Regions from separate parts of the Marinobacter sp. SS8-8 genome, predicted to be linked through region 2. Evidence: predicted binding sites of a transcription regulator. Region 2 holds the regulator's gene; the other holds the start of a gene.
What was found. The regulator FliA, encoded in region 2, starts transcription of late flagellar genes. The targets are predictions, from matches to a motif close to CTAAAGTTTNNNNNNNNNNNGCCGNTAA.
Positions count from the first base shown of each region.

Region 1 (11,304 bases), on a different contig from region 2:
CGCTCTGGTCTGGCGGGCCTGGGCAGTGGCAACGGAGGCGTGGTTTCCAATCTGTCAATTCAGGACAATGAGCCGGTTCTTTCGATTGAGACTGTCCAAGGTGGCTCCCGGGATACCCTGAATGTTGGCGATGTGCGGGAGTACCTGGCCAGACTCGCGGATAAGCCCGACCGGGATATTTTCGCCAGACTGACCCATACCGCGGGCTCGACAGCCAGGCTTGGTACTGAATTTGTGATTGAGCGTCAGGAAGACGGTAACTGGGTTGAAAACGATGAACTGGTGTTTCCGAAAGGGACGGACGAAGTGCCGTTCCGGATCCGCGTTCCCGCAGCCGGCTATACAAACTCCGCGTTCAGTGACCGGTTCATACTGCTGGGAGTCAACCAGGACTTTCAGGCCGGCAGGGAGGATTATGCCCGGGGTGAAAGCGACAACCTGATCCGGGTCAGTCTCAACGAACTGACAACACCGCTCGTCCTGAATGGGGCTGGCGGGTTTGTGGCCACGGATATGGCCGTGGGGCACGACGGCCGAGTGTTTGTTTCCGGCTATGATGACCAGGACAATGACCGGGTGCAGGTAAGGATTTTTGACCAGCGGGGCAGCCTGCTGCAGCAGGTGGCGGTGTCTGCCGCCGTCGACAGCCTGGTAACACCGAATCCGGTGATTGACGTCGTTCAGCGTAAGGTTACCCAGGGCAACATCAAAGTCGACCGTTTCGAATTTGTTGTTTCCTACAGTACCGACCAGCCGGTTGCAGGGACAAGCGCGCTCGGGGCAGAGGACATCGTGACATCTCTTTACGGGTTTGATGTTGCCAGCAACGGTGGCGAGTATGTATCGTCCTGGCGCATCCGCACAGGCACCGCTGCAGAAGATCAAATCCGGTGGGCCGGAATCAGCAGGGACACCGGTTATGTGCTGCTGGCGGGCGAAACCAATGGCGTTTTTGATGGCCAGCAGGGATCGGGTGGCCGTGACAGTTTCCTCCAGCGGATCGACACCGAGCTTGACGGCAACAGCCAGCTTCCTGCCGTGGCCTGGACCCGGCAGGCCGGATCCGCAGCCGACGACACGGTTGCCGGGGGTAGTGCCGATTCAGTGATGCCGCTGCTGTTCGGCTCCGCTGCCGGATCGGTGAAAGGAACTCCGGTTATCGGAGGTGTTGATGCCTTCTTCTACAATATCTCCGGTGCGGACGCTGAACTCAATGTGTACCAGGTTGGCACCGAAGGCGACGAGGTCGTTTCCGGTGGGCTGTTTTTTGCCGGCGCCCTGTGGATGATCGGTAGCAGTGATGGTCTTTACTCGGTTCTGGAACGGGAAGACGAGGATCCCGCTCTTGAAAGGGCTCCACTGTCCAGCACGGCCGGTTTCCTGCTTGGTTACTCCTCCGCCGGTAACCCGGGCAGGGCGTTTTCCCTCAATGATGAGAATGATCAGGCGAACGTGCAGCTCTCGGGACTTAGCGGGTTTGATGGCGACATGGTCGTTGCCGGTTACACCGATGGCGATTTTGCCAATGGTGGCGTTGTTTCCGGCACCACTCAGGGCATTTTGGCCCGGGTATCGCTGGTTCGGGAGGCAGATAGTGACACCGAAGACACGACCTTCAGGAATAACTGGCGTTACCAGCTTGATGAGGACAACTCGGAAATTCTCGACCTTGAAAATTTCCGGGACGATGAGGTGGTTGCCCTGGCCCGGGTGGGGAACGACTGGCTCGTGTTGTTGTTCAGCCCTGAAGGCGAACTCCTGACACCGCTGAACTAGCCGGGCGGGAGCTAGACGATTCCCTCGTGCCGGCCGGCGTTGGCGTACAGGCGAAGGTAGTCGGTGCTGGTGACGATACCGGCGGCTGCGCCCTTGGCGTTGACGACCAGGGCTGCATTCAGTTGGTGGGCGAGCATCAGTCTCGCAAGCTGATGGGCGTCGGTCTCCGGTGACGCGGTGAGGAACGCAGGAAGTTCGATATGCACCAGGCTCTCGCTCATGGCGCTGGCTTCCCGCTCGTAGAGCCAGCCAAGCAGCCAGCGAAGATCCACAAGGCCGGCAACGTTGTCTCCCGACGTAATCACCAGGTGGTTGACCTGGTGCTCATCCATCACCGATAACGCCTCGGAAACGGTTGCAGTAGCGGGCACCGAATAGAGCGTTGGAGAAGAAATCCTCGAGACCGGAAGGTAAGGGCGCTCTTCCCGCTGTTCTCCGGCGGCAGCGCCATATTCCTCAAGGGCCCGGTGCCGGCCTGCATTGGCGGCGCGCTGTAACTCCGAATCCGTTGCCTCACTTCGGCCTGGATTAATGGCCCTGGTTTCTGTCAGCTCGGTGACATCATCCACGCGCCGGGCCCGGAATGCTTCCGGTAGACGGGTTCCGACCGGCCGGCCGGGTTCGCTGACAAAAATGGACATGTGGTTCTCCCTGACAACGCCTTGCCATAACCGGTTATCGGCAGTCAGCCCGATATCTTCAGGCCAGGTTTATTACGAAATTGCCATAGCCGTCTGGTACAGGCGTCGGGTTTCCAGGCGCCGCGCGAGCTTCGCCGGCAGACACGCGGGCTGTTCGGTCAGTCGGTCGGCCAGGTATTCGGCCAGCACAGGGGCGTAGGTTAAACCTTTGCTGCCAAGGCCTGTCAACAAAAACAGGCCCTCTAGTTCATTGTCCTGTCCATTAAAAACCGGGCCGGCCACGGGCTGATAATCGTGGGTTGTGCAGCGAAAGGCGACCCGGCCATCCAGGTTGGAGACGTCCAGTTTTTCGGCATCTTTTCGCTTCAGAATGGCTGGCAACATCGCCGTGAGCTCACGAATATTTTCCTGATGGCTCTCGCTGGTGGTTAAAGGGTTTGCATTATGCAGGTCAAAGGTGGCTCCGGTTACGGCGATTTGCCCCAAGGCAGGGTTCATGTATCGGTTGCCACAAATGACCACCCGCGGATTTCGGAGGCCAGTCTTCGGCAGGTGCGTTACCTGGCCCCGGATGCTTTTAAGCCGGAATTTCCCCTTGACCGGAATAAGTCCGGCACTGTGGTGTCCTGCACAGATCACCACGCGGTCGGCAACGATGGTTGCTCCGTGCGCCCCCGATAGCTGCCATTTCCCATCGCAGGGCCGCAACCGGTTCACATGCACACCCCAGGCATGGGTTATCGTCGGATGGTCAGCCAGCGCCTGGCACAGCCTCTTTGGCTCGAGCCAGCCATTGCCGGGGAACCAGAGGCCTCCAGATTCCGTGGGTACACCGGAAAGCTCGCGGGCCTGCTCCCTGTTCACCGGATACAGAACCTCCCGTGGGTATAGGTTGCGCTGCAGGAACCGGTGCTGCCGGTCTGCTTCCCGGGCGGTTTGGGCGATCTGGAGCAGGCCAGTCGGGTGCCAGTATTCTCCGCGCCAGGTTTCGTAGAAGCGCTGGGCATAGGTCAGCGCCTGTAACGCCAGTTCGGTCTGATCATTGAATTCGACGCCAAGCTTCACGTACATGGCGCCCTGAACATTGCCCGAGGCCTCGGTGCCGGGCCCGTTGGCAGAATCAATCAGGGTAACCGGGAACCCCCGTCCGGCCAGGTTTCTAGCCAGGGTGCACCCCGCAATACCCGCTCCGATGATTGCAATGGAACCTGGCCTGTGCGCCGCCGTTTGCCCGTCTGCCGGTAACACGCCCCGGAGCATATCCCGCTTACGACCAAAGCCGGGCGTCTTCTGCACGTCGAATCCGGCCGCCGCCAGGGCGCGCCGCACCCTGCCAACGGCGGTAAAGGTTGCCAGGGTGGTGCCGGGCTTGCTGTGGGCGCGGACCTGGTCAATCGTTTCGTCCAGCCACATGGATGGATTGCGTGCGGGAGCAAAGCCGTCCATGAACCAGGCGTCGGCAAGAAAATCCAGAGATTGCCAGGCATCGGCGATATCGCCGAAATAGAGGGTGAGACGGACCCGCCCCTCTGCCAGTATCAGGCGGTGGACGCCCCGCACCAGTGGCGGGTATTTATGAATGAGCTCCCGAGCCAGGGGCTGCAACTCCGGCCACAGTGCCAGCGCGCGGATGAGATCCTCCCGGATCAGGGGGAATCGTTCGACTGATACAAAGTGGAGGGTTGCCTGATGCGCCGGGCCGTGATTCTGCCAGGCCTGCCACGCTGCCAGAAAATTCAGGCCGGTCCCGAACCCGTTCTCTGCGATAACAAAGTGGCCGCCCTGGGCAACACTGGCAAACCGCTCCGGCACATTGTTGTGCCAAAGAAACACATGGCGCGTTTCCTCCAGCCCGTTATTACGGTCGAAGTAGACATCACCAAACCTGGCAGATTCAGGCACACCCTCTCGCCAGACCAGTTCTGCGGGCTCGATTCCGGGAGGCAGCATTGATGGGCTCATGGTGTCAGTCGGCAGTATCCAGCACGGTTACCTTCTCAATGATCACTGTTTCAACCGGAACATCGGCCATGCCCCGCTTCCGGGTTGTCTGCTTGCGGGCGATAGCATCAACAGCGCCCATGCCCTCGGTGACCTTGCCGAAGACGGCATAGCCAGGGCCACGGACGCCGGCATTGAGGAAATCGTTGTCTGACAGGTTGATGAAGAACTGTGACGTGGCCGAATCCGGAGAGCTGGTTCGGGCCATGGCAATGGTTCCACGGAGGTTGGGAAGTGTGGATCTGGCTTCGTTCCTGATGGGCTCGCGGGTCGGTTTACGGGAGAGGTCTTCGGTAAACCCGCCACCCTGGATCATGAAGCCGGGAATGACCCGATGAAAGATGGTGCCGTCGAAGAATCCGGCCCGTGCGTACTCCAGAAAATTGGCAACGGTTGCCGGGGCAACGTCCGGACGGAGCTGCAGTTCAAGGGCACCTTCGCTGGTCACCATCCGGACTTTTGGAAGCGGTTCATCGGCTGATTGGCTACTGCTCTGGGCCAGCGTAGTGCCCGCAGGCAAAAGCAAAGAGAGAAGCATCAACAGTACGTGAGTCACACTTTTCAAGGGTTTTACCTGATTTGTCATTTTCGGCCGCTCTGTGTGTTATTCGCAGGGGCTTTTCCTGCGACAATTCAATGAATTCTGTTTTCCAGTGTGTGATCTTAGCAGAACGTGATTGTAAAACGGGGACTGTATCCACGCACATTGGATTGTGATCAGCTAACCTTTTCAGATGCAGGAATGACTGCACCACATTCACCGGGCAGGGTTGTACGGTTTTCACTGATGAATAAGGAGAAACTGGGTGAGAATCCGCCAGGGATTTGAAGAAAAGTCACGCCTTGGGCGATTGCTTGTCAATCGCGGGTATCTGTCTGAAGGCCAGTTGGATGAAGGCCTGAGAATTCAGCGCGAAACCGGTCAACGCCTCGGTGAAGTGCTTATTCAGACCGGTCGGATCACGGAAAAGGAACTTTACCGGGTTCTCAAGCACCAGTCCCGCTATCGTAACGCGGCGGCCCTGGTGACCATGGTTACGCTTCCGTTCCAGCCACTGGTGACGTTTGCGGCCAGCAACACTGCAGGTGCTGCTACCCAGTCGGCGTTGGAGGCTGGTGAACTCTATGAGAGAGGGAGTCTTGCGCCGCTGACCGAAACCGAACTGGCGGCGGTATCGGGGCAGGGTGATCCTACCTTGTTGGGGCGGATCGGACGGATCGGGGCGATGGCGGAGAATCCGGCCGGTGTTGATCGCGATGAAGAAGGAGGAAGCCCGGCGGCGAACGTTATTGAAGGGATAAAACTAACGGCAAATATCTTCGTGCCGGTTCTGAATTTCCTGGATTCTGACCTTACCATTTCCGGCGTTCACTACCGGGAGGGCGAGCCCCGCTATGCGGTTCGGGAAGACGGGGCGCTGATGCTGGCTTTTCCGGAGCGCATTGAAGAAATCCGCTTGGATAATATCCGTGTTACCGGAGGCCAGGGCGCATCAATGGGCAATGTAACCATCCAGGATATCCGGTTCCACCCGGATTCCCGGATGACCATTTACACCCGATAGCAACGGTTAGAAGTCACGACCAGCGCGGTTTTCAGGCGCTTGCGAGCACTGTCCGGCTTGAGACTGCCGTTTGCTCACCACGTGCTCCGTAGAGTGTCTGCTGGCCGTTGGCGCCCCGGAAAATGTCGGTCAGCCGTGTCAGGCGTTTTTGCAGATGGGTGATCACCCGGCCGTTGTTCTGGTTCAGGGTCTGGCAGGCTCGCAGTTTCTGGTCCGCTTCCTGCCAGAGCTGATAGAGCTCAGAAAGGCCCGCACTGAGAATAAAACGGGAGGGTTCTCCGCTCTCGGGGCGATAGCCCATCTGAACCAGTGTCCGGATTTTCTGCTTTGCCCGCTCACGAATGGCCCCGAGAAGATCGTTTTTCTCTCTGGTCAATTCGTTCAGAGCCTGGAGATCGGATGTGGCAAGGCAGTTTTTTTCCCTGCCGAGGATGTCAGCGAGTGCGTCCAGTTGGCTGACATCCTGGGATAGAAGTGTCTTCAGATCATCGATTGCTGCCATGATTTACTCACCCAAAAATGCTTTTATCCATCTCCAGCATTTTCTGGGCCAGTTTTTCGGCGTCAATTTTGTAGGTTCCGTTTTCGAGAGCGGAACGGATCTGCTCAATACGGTCATCATCCATCTCAGGATAATCACCCAGCTTCTGTTCCAGTTGTTTGAGATTCCTGGCCTGACTGCTCAGGCTTACGTTTTCACCCCGGGCTCCCAGGGTCTGGGTTTTTGCCTGCTCGTTGGTCGCCGGCTGGCTGCTCTGAGCACCAGCGCCCTTGTCGACCGTGGTTCTCTGAGTGTTGACCTGGCCGGGGCCAATTCCATTGAAGTCAACTGACATATCGATACCTGCTTGCCTGATGCGCCAACCATTTGCGACGCTTACTCGAGTTTATGTCTTCTTAACGGCGGAACCGCAGAAACCTTTAGAAACTTTTTGCTACTGTCACCGGGCCCGGCAGAATCTTGCCGGGTCCGGCAAAGTGCTGCCGAGGCGCGGCTACATCGGAATCTCAACACGGCCGGGGGCGACAACGTTTGCCTTTACCGTACGTGAGGAACTCAGATTCTCGACCAGAACCTGCTCTCCTATGCCTGCGCTGGCCAGAGCCTTACCGCGGGAACGCACCGAAAATCCGCCGGTTCTGGCCGTGATGATAACATGATCCCCACGCTCTATCGCATCCGGGGCAGAGAGCATATCCGGCGTGATCAAAGAACCGGCATTTATGGATCGCCGAACCTCCATTCCTACCGCTTGTCCGGTTTCGGTTATCGTTCCGCGTCTTGAGGCATTGATCTCCACGGACTGGTGCGTCACGAGATCTGGGGTAATCCGCTCACCGCGAGTCAGGGGGCGGGTTGCAATCAGGGCGGACCCATGGATTGAGACGGAGGCCGTAACGAACATTCGCCAGGGGCGGTTTCCGTCACAGGCTATCAGCAGGGACGGGCTTGTACTCTTCCAGGGGTCGCCGCTGAACTCGACGCTCAGGGGGCGTCCGCATTCGGCGAGGGCGAGGCGGTTATCGATGGACTCGGGCTCAAAGGAAACCGTATAGCCCATACTGGTCTGTTTGTTGGCAAAGTCGCCCAGAAACGTCAGGGCGGCCTGCCGGATCTGTTCGGCAGTGGTTTGAGCCAGCAACGGGCCGCTCAGGCTGGACATTAGCAGGAGTAGGGCAAAATTGGTGGTGCGCATATGTATGAGTTTGTCCTATGCTGTCAATGTCAGGGCAGAAAAACCCGAACAATGCTAAGGGTTCTGGGAAAGTGGCCGTTAAGTTGGCTGACCCGCTGCTGAGATGACGGTTTTCTGTCGATCAGGCGATTATTCAGCGTCTATTAAGTAGCTAGCAAGATATATGCCGGCGTAAAGCCGGCCAGCCAGGAGAAACAAAATGGCAGGGGTGTTGGACAGCGTAAACCAGCGCACACAGCTGGTAGGGCAGAATCGCCTTGAGCTCCTTCTTTTCCGTTTGAGAGGGCGTCAGATATACGGAATTAACGTTTTCAAGGTGAAGGAGATTTTGCAATGTCCCAAGCTGTCATCCATTCCCAATAGCCGGAACGTCGTCAGGGGGGTCGCCCATATCCGGAGCGAAACCATTCCGATTATTGATCTGAGCATGTCCATTGGATTGCCCGGAATTCCCCAGCAAGAGTTGGCAACCAGTTTTGTCATCATTACCGAGTACAACCGTAAAACCCAGGGCTTCCTGGTTACGGGTGTTGACCGGATCATGAACATGAACTGGGAGGATATCCTGCCGCCGCCCAAGGGTGCTGGAAGGGATGTCTATCTTACCGCTGTTACCAAAATCGATGACAAGCTGGTAGAAATCATTGATGTAGAAAAGATTCTTGCAGAAGTTTCTCCGTTCGGTGAGGATGTCACCGAAGCCGTGGTGAGCAAGAGTGCTGATCGGGTGCCCGGCCACCTGCCCATCCTGGTGGTGGATGATTCGTCCGTGGCCCGTCGCCAGATAGAGCGTTGCCTGACGGCTATCGGAATGGAAGTCGTCACCAGGAATGACGGCAAGCAGGCTTATCAGTACCTGAAGGAAGTCACTGCCGACGGTTCGCGGGCAAAGGATCATTTCTCCCTGATCATTTCCGATGTTGAAATGCCGGAGATGGACGGCTACACGCTGGTGACGAAGCTCAAGGGGGATCCGGCCCTTGCTGATATGTTTATCATGCTTCACACCTCTCTCAGTGGGGTCTTTAATCAGGCCATGGTCAGGAAGGTCGGTGCCGACGACTTCATGGCAAAGTTCAGTCCGGACGAACTCGCCGAGCGGGTAATGGAAATCATCGACCAGGGTTGATGAAGCTGCTCAGAGATTCACTCAGAACAGAGATTCAATGAAAGCGGATATAACGCCACAGGAATATGAAGCCTTCAAGTCGTTCCTGCAGGATGCCTGTGGGATTTTGCTGGGAGAGAACAAGCAGTACCTGGTGAAAAGCCGGTTACGCCGGATTCTCGAGGAGAACAGCCTGAACTCGCTCGGTGAGCTCCTTGATCGCCTCAGGCGGCCCGGCCGGGGTGGCTTGCGTGAAGTGGTTATTGACGCCATGACCACCAATGAAACCCTGTGGTTCCGCGACGACCATCCGTTCCGGATCCTTCGGGAGAAACTGCTTCCCGAATTTGCAGAGCGCAATTCCAGCCAGCCACTTCGAATCTGGTCTGCCGCTTGTTCAACCGGGCAGGAACCTTATTCGATTGCCATGATCGTGGAGGAGTTCCGAAGGCTCCGGCCAGGCAAGTTGCGTGATGTGAGAATCACCGCAACTGATATTTCCAAAAGCGTGCTTGAGGTTGCCCGTAAGGGCGAGTACGAGATGATCGCCATTGGTCGCGGGTTATCACCGGAGCGACAGAAACAGTTCTTTACGCCGTCCCTGAACGGTGGCTGGCAAATCAAGCCACAGATCAAGACCATGGTGGAGTTCAAGGAACTGAACTTGCTGGAGCGATACATACTTGGCAAATTCGATATTGTGATGTGTCGTAACGTTCTGATTTATTTCTCGGCGGAATCGAAGAAAGACATCCTGACCAGGATTCATGCCACTCTTAATCCGGAGGGGTATCTGGTACTTGGTGCCTCTGAATCTCTTAATGGTTTGCCTCACCTTTACGAGATGGTCCAGTGCCATCCCGGTATTATCTACAGGAAAAAATAACCCATGCCCATGAATGTCCGGGTACTGATTGTGGCGTCGTAATGGAACAGCTGAATCTAAGGCATCTCTATTATTTCTGGGTGATCAGTCGAGAAGGCTCCATTGCCCGGGCCAGCGAAGCTCTGGAACTGGCGCCACAGACTCTTAGCGGTCAGCTTGCGACGTTCGAGGCCTCAGTCGGTGGTCGTTTGTTTTCACGGGAACGGCGACAACTGATCCTGACTGATCTGGGGCGATTCATCCTTGGTTATGCCGATGACATTTTTGCGCTTACCGGCGAGCTCACTGAAACCCTGCGGCTTGATCCTTCCGGGCGCCCCCTTCCGCTCCGTGCCGGCATTTCCGCATCCATTCACAAGTTGATAGGCTATTATCTCCTGCAACCGGCGATGGCGGTTGAGCGGTCAATCCAGTTGGAGTGCCAGACGGGCCGCACTGGAGACCTGGTCCTTAGTCTCAAGCGCAAAGAGCTTGATCTGGTCCTTACAGACTGTATGCCAAAGCTTCAGGAGGACGGCACTCTTACTGTCCATCCGTTGGCAGGCTCAAGCATGAGCCTGTTTGCGGCGCCGGCATTGGCAGGCCGGCTGAAAGACGGATTCCCGGAATCCCTCAATGGTCAGTCGCTGCTGGCCAACGCTACGGATGCACCGTACTTTGAGCGTCTTATGAACTGGTTTTCCCTCAATGGCGTGCGGATGAAGCTTGTTGCGCGGATAGACGACAGCGCATTGATCAAAGTATTCGGAAGCCAGGGCTATGGCGTGTTTGTGGCCCCGACAGTCATTCGGGAGGAGGTCTGCCGACAGTATGAGGTTGAGGAAATCGCCTCAATCAACGGCGTCGTGGATGAGCTTTTTGCAATTACCCGTGGCCGAAAAATTGCCCATGAGGGCGTCAGGGCTATCTGCGAGGCCCGTCCCGACTTTCAGAGTCCGAAGTAACTTCGAAAAAAACGATGTAAAAACCTCAGGAAATTTTATTTTATCGATCTGTGTTCCCGGCCATTATGGATTTATGAAAGGCAGCAACCCGAAGAGGAGCAGTAGCTATGAAGACGATCCACAAATTCCGTCTGGAACCGGGCAAGGAGCCTACCACGCTCACGCTCAAAGAGGGTTACAGGGTGGTGCGCAGCGAATATATCGTGCCCCACAAGGCCGTCTACCTCTGGGTGGAGCAGCCCTTGAACGTCACCACTCCCACCCTGGAGCGGCAGTTCCGCGTCGCTTTCTCGGGAGAGCCTGTGCCAGACAGCTTTGAGTATGTTGATACGGCACTGGATCCGTTTGGTCCGGAGGCGTACCACGTGTTCGCGGTGCCGGCCGGAGAGGAAACAGTCTTCAGACCCGCACACGAAGTCGCGACCGACCGTTAAGCAGTCACAGCTGGCAACACACAGCGATCTCTAACCATTCCTGGGGTCCTTCGGGGCCCTTTTTATCGGGCTTTAACCGGTAGGTGGCCTGTTTTGACCCAGATGATCGTCTCTCTGTCTACGAACGGGTGGTGCCGGCTCAGGTGGGAGCTTCGAATCCAGGTGCCCTCAGGGTAGCGGCCATGTTCGTCGCGGAATTCCCCGGACAGTACGAAAATCTCTTCGCCTCCGAAGTGTCTGTGCGGCTGGAAG
Region 1 is NZ_JASSVN010000006.1:113,601-124,904, forward strand. Features, by position in the region: gene QPL96_RS08350 (hypothetical protein) at 1-1,776, shown strand, start outside; gene QPL96_RS08355 (HPP family protein) at 1,788-2,417, opposite strand; gene mnmC (bifunctional tRNA (5-methylaminomethyl-2-thiouridine)(34)-methyltransferase MnmD/FAD-dependent 5-carboxymethylaminomethyl-2-thiouridine(34) oxidoreductase MnmC) at 2,490-4,379, opposite strand; gene QPL96_RS08365 (peptidylprolyl isomerase) at 4,384-5,004, opposite strand; gene QPL96_RS08370 (pilus assembly protein PilB) at 5,225-5,983, shown strand; gene QPL96_RS08375 (flagella synthesis protein FlgN) at 6,015-6,485, opposite strand; gene flgM (flagellar biosynthesis anti-sigma factor FlgM) at 6,493-6,819, opposite strand; gene flgA (flagellar basal body P-ring formation chaperone FlgA) at 6,979-7,680, opposite strand; gene QPL96_RS08390 (chemotaxis protein CheV) at 7,880-8,809, shown strand; gene QPL96_RS08395 (protein-glutamate O-methyltransferase CheR) at 8,847-9,674, shown strand; gene QPL96_RS08400 (LysR family transcriptional regulator) at 9,716-10,618, shown strand; gene QPL96_RS08405 (hypothetical protein) at 10,726-11,052, shown strand; gene QPL96_RS08410 (cupin domain-containing protein) at 11,115-11,304, opposite strand, start outside.
Region 1: a site for FliA is predicted at 6,881-6,908, ahead of flgM (flagellar biosynthesis anti-sigma factor FlgM). Genes of this name have one in related genera too.

Region 2 (11,304 bases):
CCGCCTGGAATGGCTGGATCAGGGCGGCGTCTTTGCCCTGGTGGGGCCAACTGGCTCGGGTAAAACCACCACCATTGGCAAGCTCGCGGCGCGGTATGTGCTCAGCCATGGTGCCGATTCTGTGGCCCTGGTCACCACTGACCGTTATCGGGTAGCGGCGCATGAGCAGTTGTTTGTCTTCGGTCGCATTCTGAACGTTCCAGTGCGGGTCGTCGACGAGAGCCACAGCCTGGATGATATCCTGGACGAGTTGTCAGGCCGCCATCTGGTACTGATTGATACTGCCGGCCTGACCAGTGCGGACAAAGGCTACCAGGAACAACTGGCGGAACTGGCGCGCAGCCATCACAATATAAAGACGCACCTGGTCGTTTCGGCCACCAGTCAGCCGCGCATCATGAAATCCGTCTGGCATTGCTATAAGATGGCAAATCTTGCGGGCTGCGTGATGACCAAGGTCGACGAGGCCCTGACACTTGGCGAGTCTCTCGGCTTTGTGATGGAAACCGGCCTGTCGGTAGCCTATTACACAGACGGGCAGAAGATTCCCGAAGACCTGCACCACGCAGAAGCGGTTCCGCTGGTGCGGCTGGCCGTGGAGCGGCTTAAAATCCTCCAGAAACAGCAGGCGGTCGCAGAAGGGGCCTGACAGAGCGCGCCTGGGACCGGACAGTGATACCGGGCAGACCGGCAGAGAGTGTCCGAAAAGACAGCACCTGGCTAAACGTGGCGAGAGACAAAAAACAGTATGAGCAAAGCGCAACCGGTACAGGTGATTGCAGTTTCCGGCGGAAAAGGTGGAGTCGGCAAGAGTAACGTGTCGGTTAACCTCGGGATTGCCCTGGCCCAGAAAGGCCGGAGGGTCGTGCTTCTTGATGCCGACCTCGGGCTGGCCAATATCGATGTACTGCTCGGCATTACCGCCAACCGGAACCTTCAGGATGTGCTGGCGGGTGACTGTGATCTCAAGGACGTTCTGGTCGATGGCCCCGGTGGCATCAAGATTGTACCGGCGTCCTCCGGTACCCAGCGAATGACCCAGCTCAGCCCCATGGAGCATGCCGGGCTGATCAACGCGTTCAGCGAACTCGGTGACCAGATCGATGTTCTGATCGTAGACACCGCCGCGGGCATTTCCGAATCGGTGGTGAGCTTTCTGAGAGCCTCCCAGGAGCTGCTCCTGGTGGTGTGCGACGAGCCCACCTCCATCACCGACTGTTATGCCCTGATCAAACTTATGAACCGTGATTACGGCACCAACCGTTTCCGCATTCTTGCCAATCAGGTGAGAAATGAGCAGGAAGGCCGGCACCTGTTTGAAAAACTGACCCGGGTCACCGAGCGCTTCCTGGATGTGGCACTACAATATGTCGGTATGGTGCCTTACGATGAAGCCGTGAAAAAAGCGGTTCAGCGGCAGCGGGCAGTGCTGGATGCCTATCCCAGGGCAAAAGCCTCCCTGGCGATCAAGGCGCTGGCGGAAAAAGTTGACAACTGGCCGCTGCCTTCCTCTCCCCGCGGGCACCTGGAATTCTTTGTGGAGCGGCTCGTCGAAGTCTGAATCAGATCCAGTCAAACAAAAAACCGGATACATGACATTGGCGAAAAACCTCGGAATCTATAACCAGTCAGGCGCGCAGAAGCCTTCCCAGCTCGTTGAGGAGCACGCGCCCCTGGTCAAGAAAATTGCCCTTCATCTGATGGCCCGGCTACCAGCCTCTGTGCAGCTTGATGACCTGATGCAGGCCGGAATGATCGGCCTGCTCGAGGCGGCTCAACGCTACAGCGCCACCAGGGGTGCAACCTTCGAGACCTACGCGGGCATCCGGATTCGTGGCGCCATGGTGGATGAGATCCGCAAGGGCGACTGGGTTCCCCGTTCCGTGCACCGCAATGCCCGTCGTATTTCCCAGGCTATCAAGGCCGTTGAAGATCGTCTCGGCCGGGAGGCCCAGGATCTGGAAGTGGCTGAAGAACTGGGCATGGGGCTGGCCGAGTACCATACCTACCTCTCTGACTCCAACAGCGGCCGGCTTTTTAGTCTCGATGAGCTCAATGAATCCGGCGAACTGCCGATAGAACAGACAGAGCCACGGGATAATCCGCTCGAAGGGCTCTCGTCCGACGCGTTCCGCCGCAGTCTCGCCGAGGCTATAGAGGAACTGCCGGAGCGGGAAAAACTGGTGTTGAGCCTGTATTACCAGGACGAGCTGAACCTCAAGGAAATCGGTGCGGTGCTCGGCGTCAGTGAAAGCCGGGTCAGCCAGATTCACAGCCAGGCGGCCTTGCGACTTCGGGGGCGTTTATCGGACTGGCGCCAGGATACGGGCAACTGATCACTGTTTTGTGTGTCCGCGGCGGGGCAGACTGTAGTTTTTGGTAACCGATGCTTTACAACCGAAGCAAAGATCAGACAATAAGCGGTTGAAACAGCGGCCTGCTAGACTCGAAAGGTCAAACGAATTCCGGGTGTTACTAACTGGAGGTCCCATTGGACAAGAACATGAAAATTCTCATTGTGGATGATTTTTCCACAATGCGACGGATTATCAAGAACCTGCTACGTGATCTTGGTTTCACCAATACCGATGAAGCCGATGACGGCAACACGGCGCTGCCGATGCTCAAAAGCGGGAAATATGATTTTCTGGTAACTGACTGGAATATGCCGGGCATGTCCGGTTTCGATCTGCTCAAGGCCGTGAGGGCTGACGAGAACCTGAAAACCCTGCCGGTGCTGATGGTGACCGCAGAGGCCAAGCGGGACCAGATTGTTGCCGCTGCCCAGGCAGGCGTCAATGGCTATGTTGTCAAGCCGTTTACTGCTGCGGTGCTCAAGGAAAAAATTGAAAAAATCTTTGAAAGAATCCAGTAACCAGAGATCGGATGGCTCTCATGAGCGATAGCAAAAAGAATCATCGGGGCCTTGAGCCAGAGGTGACGGAAAAGCTCCGGCGTCAGGCAGCCGAACTGGCTGAAAGCGTTGATGCCGGTGAATATGCCAAAGCCATGACCCTGATCAATGAGCTCAGCGAAGTCAGGGATCAAAGCCTGTATCGCGAAGTCGGGCGACTGACCCGAAGCCTGCACGAAGCGATCCGGAACTTTCAGATAGATCCCCGAAACGCGGAACAACAGGAAGTGCTGTCAAAAATGACAGATGCCTCTGACCGTCTCGAGTACGTGGTACACATGACCGGTGAGGCGGCCAACCGGACCATGGACCTGGTCGAGGCAACCATGCCAGTGGCCAATGCATTGAGAGACGAGGCGGCAGCCTTGCGGGACGAGTGGCAACGCTTGCGCCGCAGGGAAATGCAGCCGGCGGAATTTCGCCAGTTGTATGGCCGGATCGACAAGTTCTTTGCCGGCATGACCGCGGACGCGGAGACCATGTACAACAATCTCTCGGAAATACTGCTGGCCCAGGATTTCCAGGATCTCACCGGGCAGGTCATCCAGAAAGTCACCACACTGGTGAAAGAGGTTGAGGAACAGATGCTCTGCCTGGTGGTGATGGCCAGTCACGTCGATCAACTGACGGGCACCGTGCACCAGATTGAGGAAACGGAAGAATCTGCGGAAAAGGGCGTCGGGCCCCAGATCAAGGCCGATGAGCGTGAAGATGTAGTCTCGGGACAGGACGATGTGGATGACCTGTTGTCCAGTCTCGGTTTCTGAATGAAGAGGGTAACGCATGGCGTTTGATGCTGATGACGAGATTTTGCAGGACTTCCTGGTAGAGGCCGGCGAAATACTCGAAAAGCTGTCAGAGCAGTTGGTAGACCTTGAGCAACATCCTGATGACAGTGATCTGCTCAACGCCATCTTCCGTGGTTTCCACACTGTCAAGGGCGGGGCAGGCTTCCTGCAGCTTGATGCTTTGGTAAATTGCTGCCATTCCGCGGAGAACGTGTTCGATATTCTGCGCAATCACAAGCGCAAGGTGGATTCAGAGCTGATGGATGTGGTTCTGGAGGCCCTCGATAACGTCAACGCGATGTTTGAGCAGGTCCGTAACCACGAAGAACTGACGCCCGCCCCCGACGAATTGATCACAGCGCTCGACGCCCTGGCACAGCCTGAGGTCGGAAGCGCCGCCCCGGCCGCCACCCCACAGCAGGAACAAACGACGGAAGACGACGCGACAGAAGGCGGGGGCGATATCACCGACGACGAATTCGAGAAGTTGCTGGATGCATTGCATGACGATCCATCCGGCGAACCCTCATCGCTGTCCAGCCCCGATGCCGGAGCCGGCAACAACGAGAGTTCCGGTGATGACGAGATCAGCGATGATGAGTTTGAGGCGCTTCTGGACCAGCTGCATGGCAAGGGTCAGTTTGCGGGTGCGCCTGCCGCTGGGACTCCCGGCAGGAAAGACGAAAAACAGTCCCCGAAGACTGAAACCGGCGGCAGCGATGACCTGATCACAGACGATGAATTCGAGAAGCTGCTGGACGATCTCCACGGCAAGGGCGGAAGCCCTGCGGTCAGCGGCCAGCCGGCTTCGCCGCAAAAACAGGCGAGGCCAAAAGCCGAGCCACCCAAGGCGGAAAAACCGAAGGAAGAACCGAAATCCGCTGACAGACCGGGCACCAAAGGCGGCGCCGCACCGGCCATGCCATCCAGGGAGCATGCCCCGGCCGCAGAAACCACCGTGCGCGTCGACACCAAGCGCCTGGACGACATCATGAACATGGTGGGTGAACTGGTGCTGGTTCGGAACCGTTTGCAGCGCCTCGGTGCGGCAAGCGAAGACGAACACATGCACAAGGCGGTCTCGAACCTGGATGTAGTAACGACCGATCTTCAGTCTGCTGTGATGCAGACCCGCATGCAGCCGATCAAGAAAGTGTTCGGCCGTTTCCCGCGGGTGGTCCGGGACCTTGCCAGAAGCCTCAAGAAAGAGGTGAACCTGGTCATGCATGGCGAGGATACCGACCTCGACAAGAACCTGGTGGAGGCGCTATCCGATCCACTGGTGCATCTGGTCCGTAACTCCGTCGATCACGGTATCGAGGCGCCGGATGTCCGGGAAAAAGCCGGCAAGCCGCGCCAGGGCACGGTTACGCTGTCGGCGGAACAGGAAGGCGATCATATCCTGCTGTCCATTGATGACGACGGCGCCGGCATGAACCCCGAGGTGCTGCGGCGCAAGGCGGTGGAAAAAGGCATTTACGACCAGGATGCAGCTGATCGTCTGACCAATACCGAGTGCTACAACCTGATCTTTGCCGCAGGCTTTTCGACCAAGGATCAGATTTCCGATGTCTCCGGCCGTGGTGTCGGCATGGATGTGGTCAAGACCAAGATTGGTCAGCTCAATGGTCAATTGAGTGTTGAGTCTGAGCTGGGCAAGGGGTCGCGGATTATCATCAAGGTTCCGCTGACGCTCGCGATCATGCCCACCCTGATGATCATGCTCGGCGACCAGTCCTTTGCCTTGCCGCTGGTGAATGTGGTCGAGATTTTCCATCTGGATCTCACCAAAACCAACGTTGTCGACGGTCGGGAATGCATTGTGGTTCGGGAAAAAGTGTTCCCGCTGTTCCACATCAAACGCTGGCTGGTGCGTGACAACGGATCCCGGGAAGTGCCGGAGAATGCCCACGTCGTGATCGTTGCCATGGGTACCAAACAGGTAGGCTTTGTGGTCGACCAGTTGGTCGGGCAGGAAGAGGTGGTGATCAAACCACTGGGTCGTGCACTCCAGGGTACTCCGGGCATGGCCGGCGCCACGATCACCGGTGATGGCCGAATCGCGCTGATTATTGATGTTCCCAGCCTGCTGCAACACTACGGTTAAGCCGTGACCGGCAGGTGACAATGGAATGGGTAGGAGAAGTGGATGACAGTTTCTGTCCTGGTCGTTGACGATTCAGGGTTTTTTCGAAAACGGCTGACGGAAATCCTGACCAGCTCCGGCCAGATCAAGGTCGTTGGCGCTGCCACCAACGGCCGGGAGGGCGTGGAGCTTGCCGAGAGGCTGCGTCCGGACGTGATTACCATGGATTACGAGATGCCGGTTATGGACGGTATTTCTGCCGTGCGCGAAATCATGCGCAAGCATCCGGTGCCTGTCCTCATGTTTTCCTCGCTCACCTACGAAGGTGCGCGAGTGACTCTGGATGCCCTGGAAGCCGGCGCCGTTGACTTTCTGCCGAAGAACTTCGAGGAAATTGCCAGGGATAACAGCCAGCTCCAGAAAATCCTGATCGACCGGGTTCTGGATGTCGCCCGCAGCCGACCCGGCGCCCGTCCGGTCGCTCCGTTCCGGGACGGAGCGCCACCTCCTGCCGCGCGGGCGCCCATTGATGCGGCACCGGTTCGCTCCCGGCCTGAATCAATCCTGCGTCAGCGCCACGGCATTCAGGAGCGGGCCCCGGGTGTGGGAGCTACAGGCGAGGCTGAAGTCCCGAGGCGTCATGCCCGCCGGGGCCCCGCCAAACATTACGCGGTGGTCGGCATTGGTACCTCAACGGGCGGGCCGGTGGCGCTGCAGCGGGTACTGACCGCCTTGCCTGCGTCGTTCCCGGCGCCACTGGTGCTGGTCCAGCACATGCCGGCCAGTTTTACGCCGGCGTTTGCCGAGCGGCTGAACAAACTCTGCCGCATAGAAGTTCGGCAAGCAGAAGATGGCGACGTGCTTCGCCCGGGACTTGCCTTACTGGCGCCCGGCGGCAAACAGATGATGATTGAGAACCGGGGCGGACAGGCCCGGGTCCGGATCCTGCCAGGTGACGAGCGGCTCAATTACAAGCCTTGCGTAGACGTGACCTTTGGTTCACTGGCCCGGAGTTTCCCGGGCAAGACCCTGGGCGTGATCCTTACCGGCATGGGCTCTGACGGCAAGGAGGGCTGCCGGATGATGAAGCAGAGTGGCTCGGATATCTGGTCCCAGGACGAAAAATCCTCGGTCATTTACGGAATGCCCATGGCCGTTGCCAAGGCAGGACTGACCGATGAAGTCCTGTCACTGGACGAAATCGGACCGCGGCTGGTGGAAGGTGTCAGCTGATGGATATCCTCAGCCTTCTCGGGGTTGTTCTCGCATTTGCCGCCATACTGGGCGGCAACCTGTTGGAAGGCGGGGCGCTGGGCTCGCTCTTTAATGGTCCCGCGGCGGTGATTGTGATTGGTGGCACATTTGCCGCGACGATTCTCCAGACCTCGTGGTCCATGCTTAAAAGAGCCTTTACTCAGGTGCGCTGGGTTTTTGTTCCGCCGTTTATCAACATGGAAGATGGCTTGGGGAAAGTCATTGACTGGAGCGTGAAGGCCCGCAAGCAGGGGCTTCTTGGCCTTGAAGGGCTGGCAGAGAGAGAGCCGGAACCGTTTGCCAGGAAAGGGCTGCAATTGCTGGTGGACGGTGCGGAAACGGAAACCATCCGGGGCGTTATGGAGGTGGATCTGGAATCCCGTGAACAGAGGGATCTCGAATCTGCCAAGGTGTTTGAGGCCATGGGCGGCTATTCCCCGACCATCGGGATTATCGGTGCGGTTATGGGTCTGATCCAGGTGATGACCAACCTGGAAGATCCTCAGTCACTCGGTAGCGGTATTGCCACGGCCTTTGTTGCGACCATTTACGGTGTCGCCCTGGCGAATCTGCTGTTTTTCCCGGTGGCCAACAAGATGCGTGGTATCGTGCGGGAGCGGACCCGCTACGAGGATATGATGATTGACGGCATTATTGCCATCGCCGAGGGTGAAAACCCGAAATCCATCGAATTGCGGCTGCGGGGCTTCCTGCAGTAGGCATGCGCAGGCCAGACTATGCGGCGCCGTAGGCAACCCAAGGACGATCTGCACAATAAAGAGCGTTGGCTGATTTCCTATGCCGACTTCATCACCCTGCTGTTCGCCTTTTTTGTGGTGATGTACTCGGTTTCGTCCGTGAACGAAGGCAAGTACAAGGTGTTGTCCGAAACCCTGACCGGGGTTTTCAACGCGCCCCAGCGGTCCTTCCAACCCATCGAGATCGGCGAGCAGCCTCAGCAGTCCCTGAGCGCGCCCGCTGAAAACGTGATACCCCCGGCAGTCACCGAAGCTCCCCGAAACCCTGAAATGGACGCCCAGGCCCGGACCGAGGCCCTGCGTGCCATGGCTGACCAGTTGACCATGGAGTTCGATGAACTGATCAACCAGGGGGTTGTGACACTGGAAACCAGCGACAAATGGCTGGAACTGAATCTGCCGAACAGCCTGCTTTTTGGTAGTGGCGATGCAGAGCCTCACTACGATGCTTTTGAAGTTATTGATAAAATCGCCACCGTTCTTAACAATCGGGACAACGCCGTCAAAGTCGAGGGCTTCACCGACAATCGGCCCATTAGTACCTCCCGCTTTCCCTCCAACTGGGAACTGTCCGCCGCCCGCGCGGCAGCCGTTGTTCGGATGCTGGTCATGGAAGGCATTGAGCCGGAGCGCCTTGCCGCGGTCGGTTACGGCCAGTATCAGCCGGTTGCGCGGAATGACACGGAAGAGGGACGGCGCAGAAACCGGCGGGTGGTGTTGCTGATTTCCCGCGACGCCAGTATCCGGGGTGCCATGCGATAATACCGTTCGTCGGCAGATGCGTATGGTTCCGTTGGCACGGTTCGTGTATTTATTCCCGGTCATAAAAGGCGACGGCAAGAGCTTGCCGGAAATCCCCCTGCTATTCGTTCAAGTTGCCCGGGGGGCTGCCGATAAACGGGACTGTGGCCCCTGTGAATCCGGCCATACCGATGTGTTCTCTGGAGAGTCAAAGCGTGCGAATCTGGGCAGTAGCCAATCAGAAAGGTGGTGTCGGCAAAACCACATCCGTTGTTGCGCTGGGCGGCTTGCTCGCTGAGCGGGGCAAGCGCGTTCTTGTTGTCGATCTGGACCCCCATGGCTCGCTGACCAGCTGGTTCGGGTGCGATCCGGACACCATCGCCCACAGTGTGTTCGATCTGTTCCAGCACCAGGGCAAAGTTCCCGAGGGGCTGCCGGCCCAGCTGATTACTGAAACCGGTTGCCGGGGGCTGTCCCTGCTGCCGGCCAGTGCCGCACTGGCAACCCTGGAGCGCCGGATGATCGGCGTGGAAGGCATGGGGCTGATTGTCTCCCGGGCCCTGACCCAGCTCTGGGATGACTTTGATTATGTGCTTCTGGATAACACGCCGTCGCTTGGCGTGCTGATGGTCAATGCCCTGGCCGCCGCCCAGCACCTGATCATTCCGGTGCAAACCGAATTTCTTGCCATCAAGGGCCTTGAGCGAATGCTCCACACGCTCAAGATGATCATGCGTTCCCAGAAGAACGAGCTGGCTTACACCATCGTGCCGACACTCTATGACCGGCGCACCCAGGCTTCGGTGAAAAGCCTCAATGTGCTACGCAAAACCTATCGGCAATCCCTGTGGCAGTTTGCCATTCCCGTGGATACCAAATTCCGGGATGCCAGCCAGGCCGGTTTGATTCCTTCTGCTCTGGACGCCGAGACTCACGGTGTCCGGGCGTACAGCCATCTGCTTGACGACCTGATGGCCCGGGTAGGGTCCGTGAAGGAGCGTCAGCATGGCTGACGGGAAATTGACAAGGCTGGCGAGCCCTGAAGCCGCAATCGCCAGTTATCTTGACGAGTTGCTGCATATGGCGACCGATACGGCGTTGCGAGAGGACGTTGTTGCTCCGGAGAAAACCGCCGAAAAACCGGCAGCTCGACCCGAGCCGCCCAAATCTTTGCGAGCGAAGCCCGCCGAGGCTGTCCGGCCAGTGGTTCGTCAGGCACCGGAAACCTCCGTGCCGGAACCAAAAGTCGTTGCCACGCCTGAACCAGAGCCGGCCGCGCCACCGTCGCGCCCCGAATGGTCCGGGCAGCCTTTTGAATGCCTTATTTTCACCGTCGCCGGGCTGCAACTGGCGGTACCGCTGATTCTGCTCGGCGCCATCCACCGGATTGAGGAAGAGATCCGGCCGATACCCGGAAGCCCACGCTGGTACATGGGCATCCGGCCCGACCGGGACCAGAATCTCCGGGTGGTGGATACCGCGGAATGGATTATGGCAGGGCGGGTACCACCCGGTGCCCGTGACAACTACCGGTTCGTGATCCGGCTTGATAACAGCGACTGGGGACTGGCCTGTGATGGCGTTGCCCAGTCCTTTACACTCCGGCCCGATGAAGTGCGCTGGCGAACAGCTCGCAGCAAGCGCCCCTGGCTGGCGGGAACCGTGATTGACCAGATGTGTGCGCTTATTGATGTACGTACCATGGCAGACCTGCTGGTACAGGCCGAGCGTGAGCACCATCTGGATCTGAGCTGACGCAAACAGCTGGCGCAAACAACGGTTACTGAATGAAACCGAGCCATGCTGGCACGGTTTGTGCCCTTAACTATAGTATTGGGCACTGACGGTATTTTTTTGACGATCAGGTTGCCCGCCGGGCAGCCCAAGAGGAGACACATCGCTATGGCATCCCCGAGCGGACAAACCAATCAGGCCCAGGGTAATCAGGTACTGCAATACGTTACTTTCCGGCTGGATGATGAGACTTACGGTCTGAACGTCATGCAGATCCAGGAAGTACTGAGATACACGGAGATTGCGCCGGTTCCGGGGGCTCCGGATTACGTGCTCGGCATCATCAACCTTCGGGGTAACGTGGTTACGGTCATCGACACCCGCCGGCGTTTTGGCCTCGCGGATGCGGAAGTGACCGACGCCACCCGGATTGTAGTGATGGAATCAGCCAATCAGGTGATGGGTATCCTGGTGGATTCGGTGGCCGAGGTGGTTTACCTGAAAGCCAGTGAAATTGAGACTGCACCGAACGTGGGTAACGAGGAAAGTGCCAGGTTTATCCAGGGCGTGTGCAACAAGGATGGCGAACTGATCATACTGGTCGAGTTCGACAAGATGCTGTCAGACCACGAGTGGGCGGAAATCGCGGCACTGTAAACCGGAGCACTCCGTTACAGGCCAGATGATGGATGCCTTCCGTGGCAATTAACGGGAGATATCCCTCATGTTTGCAGAAATTCCTTCCTATCTTCCCTGGGCGCTGACTGTTGTCGCCTTGTCTCTGGTTCTTGTTCAGGGCCTGGTTCTCGGACACCAGGTACGTAGCCTGAGGGCAACGCTGAAAGAACGTTGCGATACCCTTGGCCGGGAGCTTCATGCCACCACCAGTGGCAGCATGGGTGTAGGGCAGCGGCTGGTCACCTGCGAACGGCAATTGCATGAGCTGCGGACTACGCTGGATGAAATGCGCCAGAACGATCCGCTGCGAATCTCCTACGATGAAGCCTCACGGCTGGTTGATCTCGGTGC
Region 2 is NZ_JASSVN010000023.1:39,682-50,985, forward strand. Features, by position in the region: gene flhF (flagellar biosynthesis protein FlhF) at 1-649, shown strand, start outside; gene QPL96_RS17400 (MinD/ParA family protein) at 749-1,561, shown strand; gene QPL96_RS17405 (RNA polymerase sigma factor FliA) at 1,593-2,336, shown strand; gene cheY (chemotaxis response regulator CheY) at 2,492-2,875, shown strand; gene QPL96_RS17415 (protein phosphatase CheZ) at 2,896-3,681, shown strand; gene QPL96_RS17420 (chemotaxis protein CheA) at 3,698-5,809, shown strand; gene QPL96_RS17425 (chemotaxis response regulator protein-glutamate methylesterase) at 5,852-7,021, shown strand; gene QPL96_RS17430 (flagellar motor protein) at 7,021-7,761, shown strand; gene motD (flagellar motor protein MotD) at 7,780-8,562, shown strand; gene QPL96_RS17440 (ParA family protein) at 8,757-9,554, shown strand; gene QPL96_RS17445 (chemotaxis protein CheW) at 9,547-10,296, shown strand; gene QPL96_RS17450 (chemotaxis protein CheW) at 10,444-10,932, shown strand; gene QPL96_RS17455 (DUF2802 domain-containing protein) at 11,000-11,304, shown strand, end outside.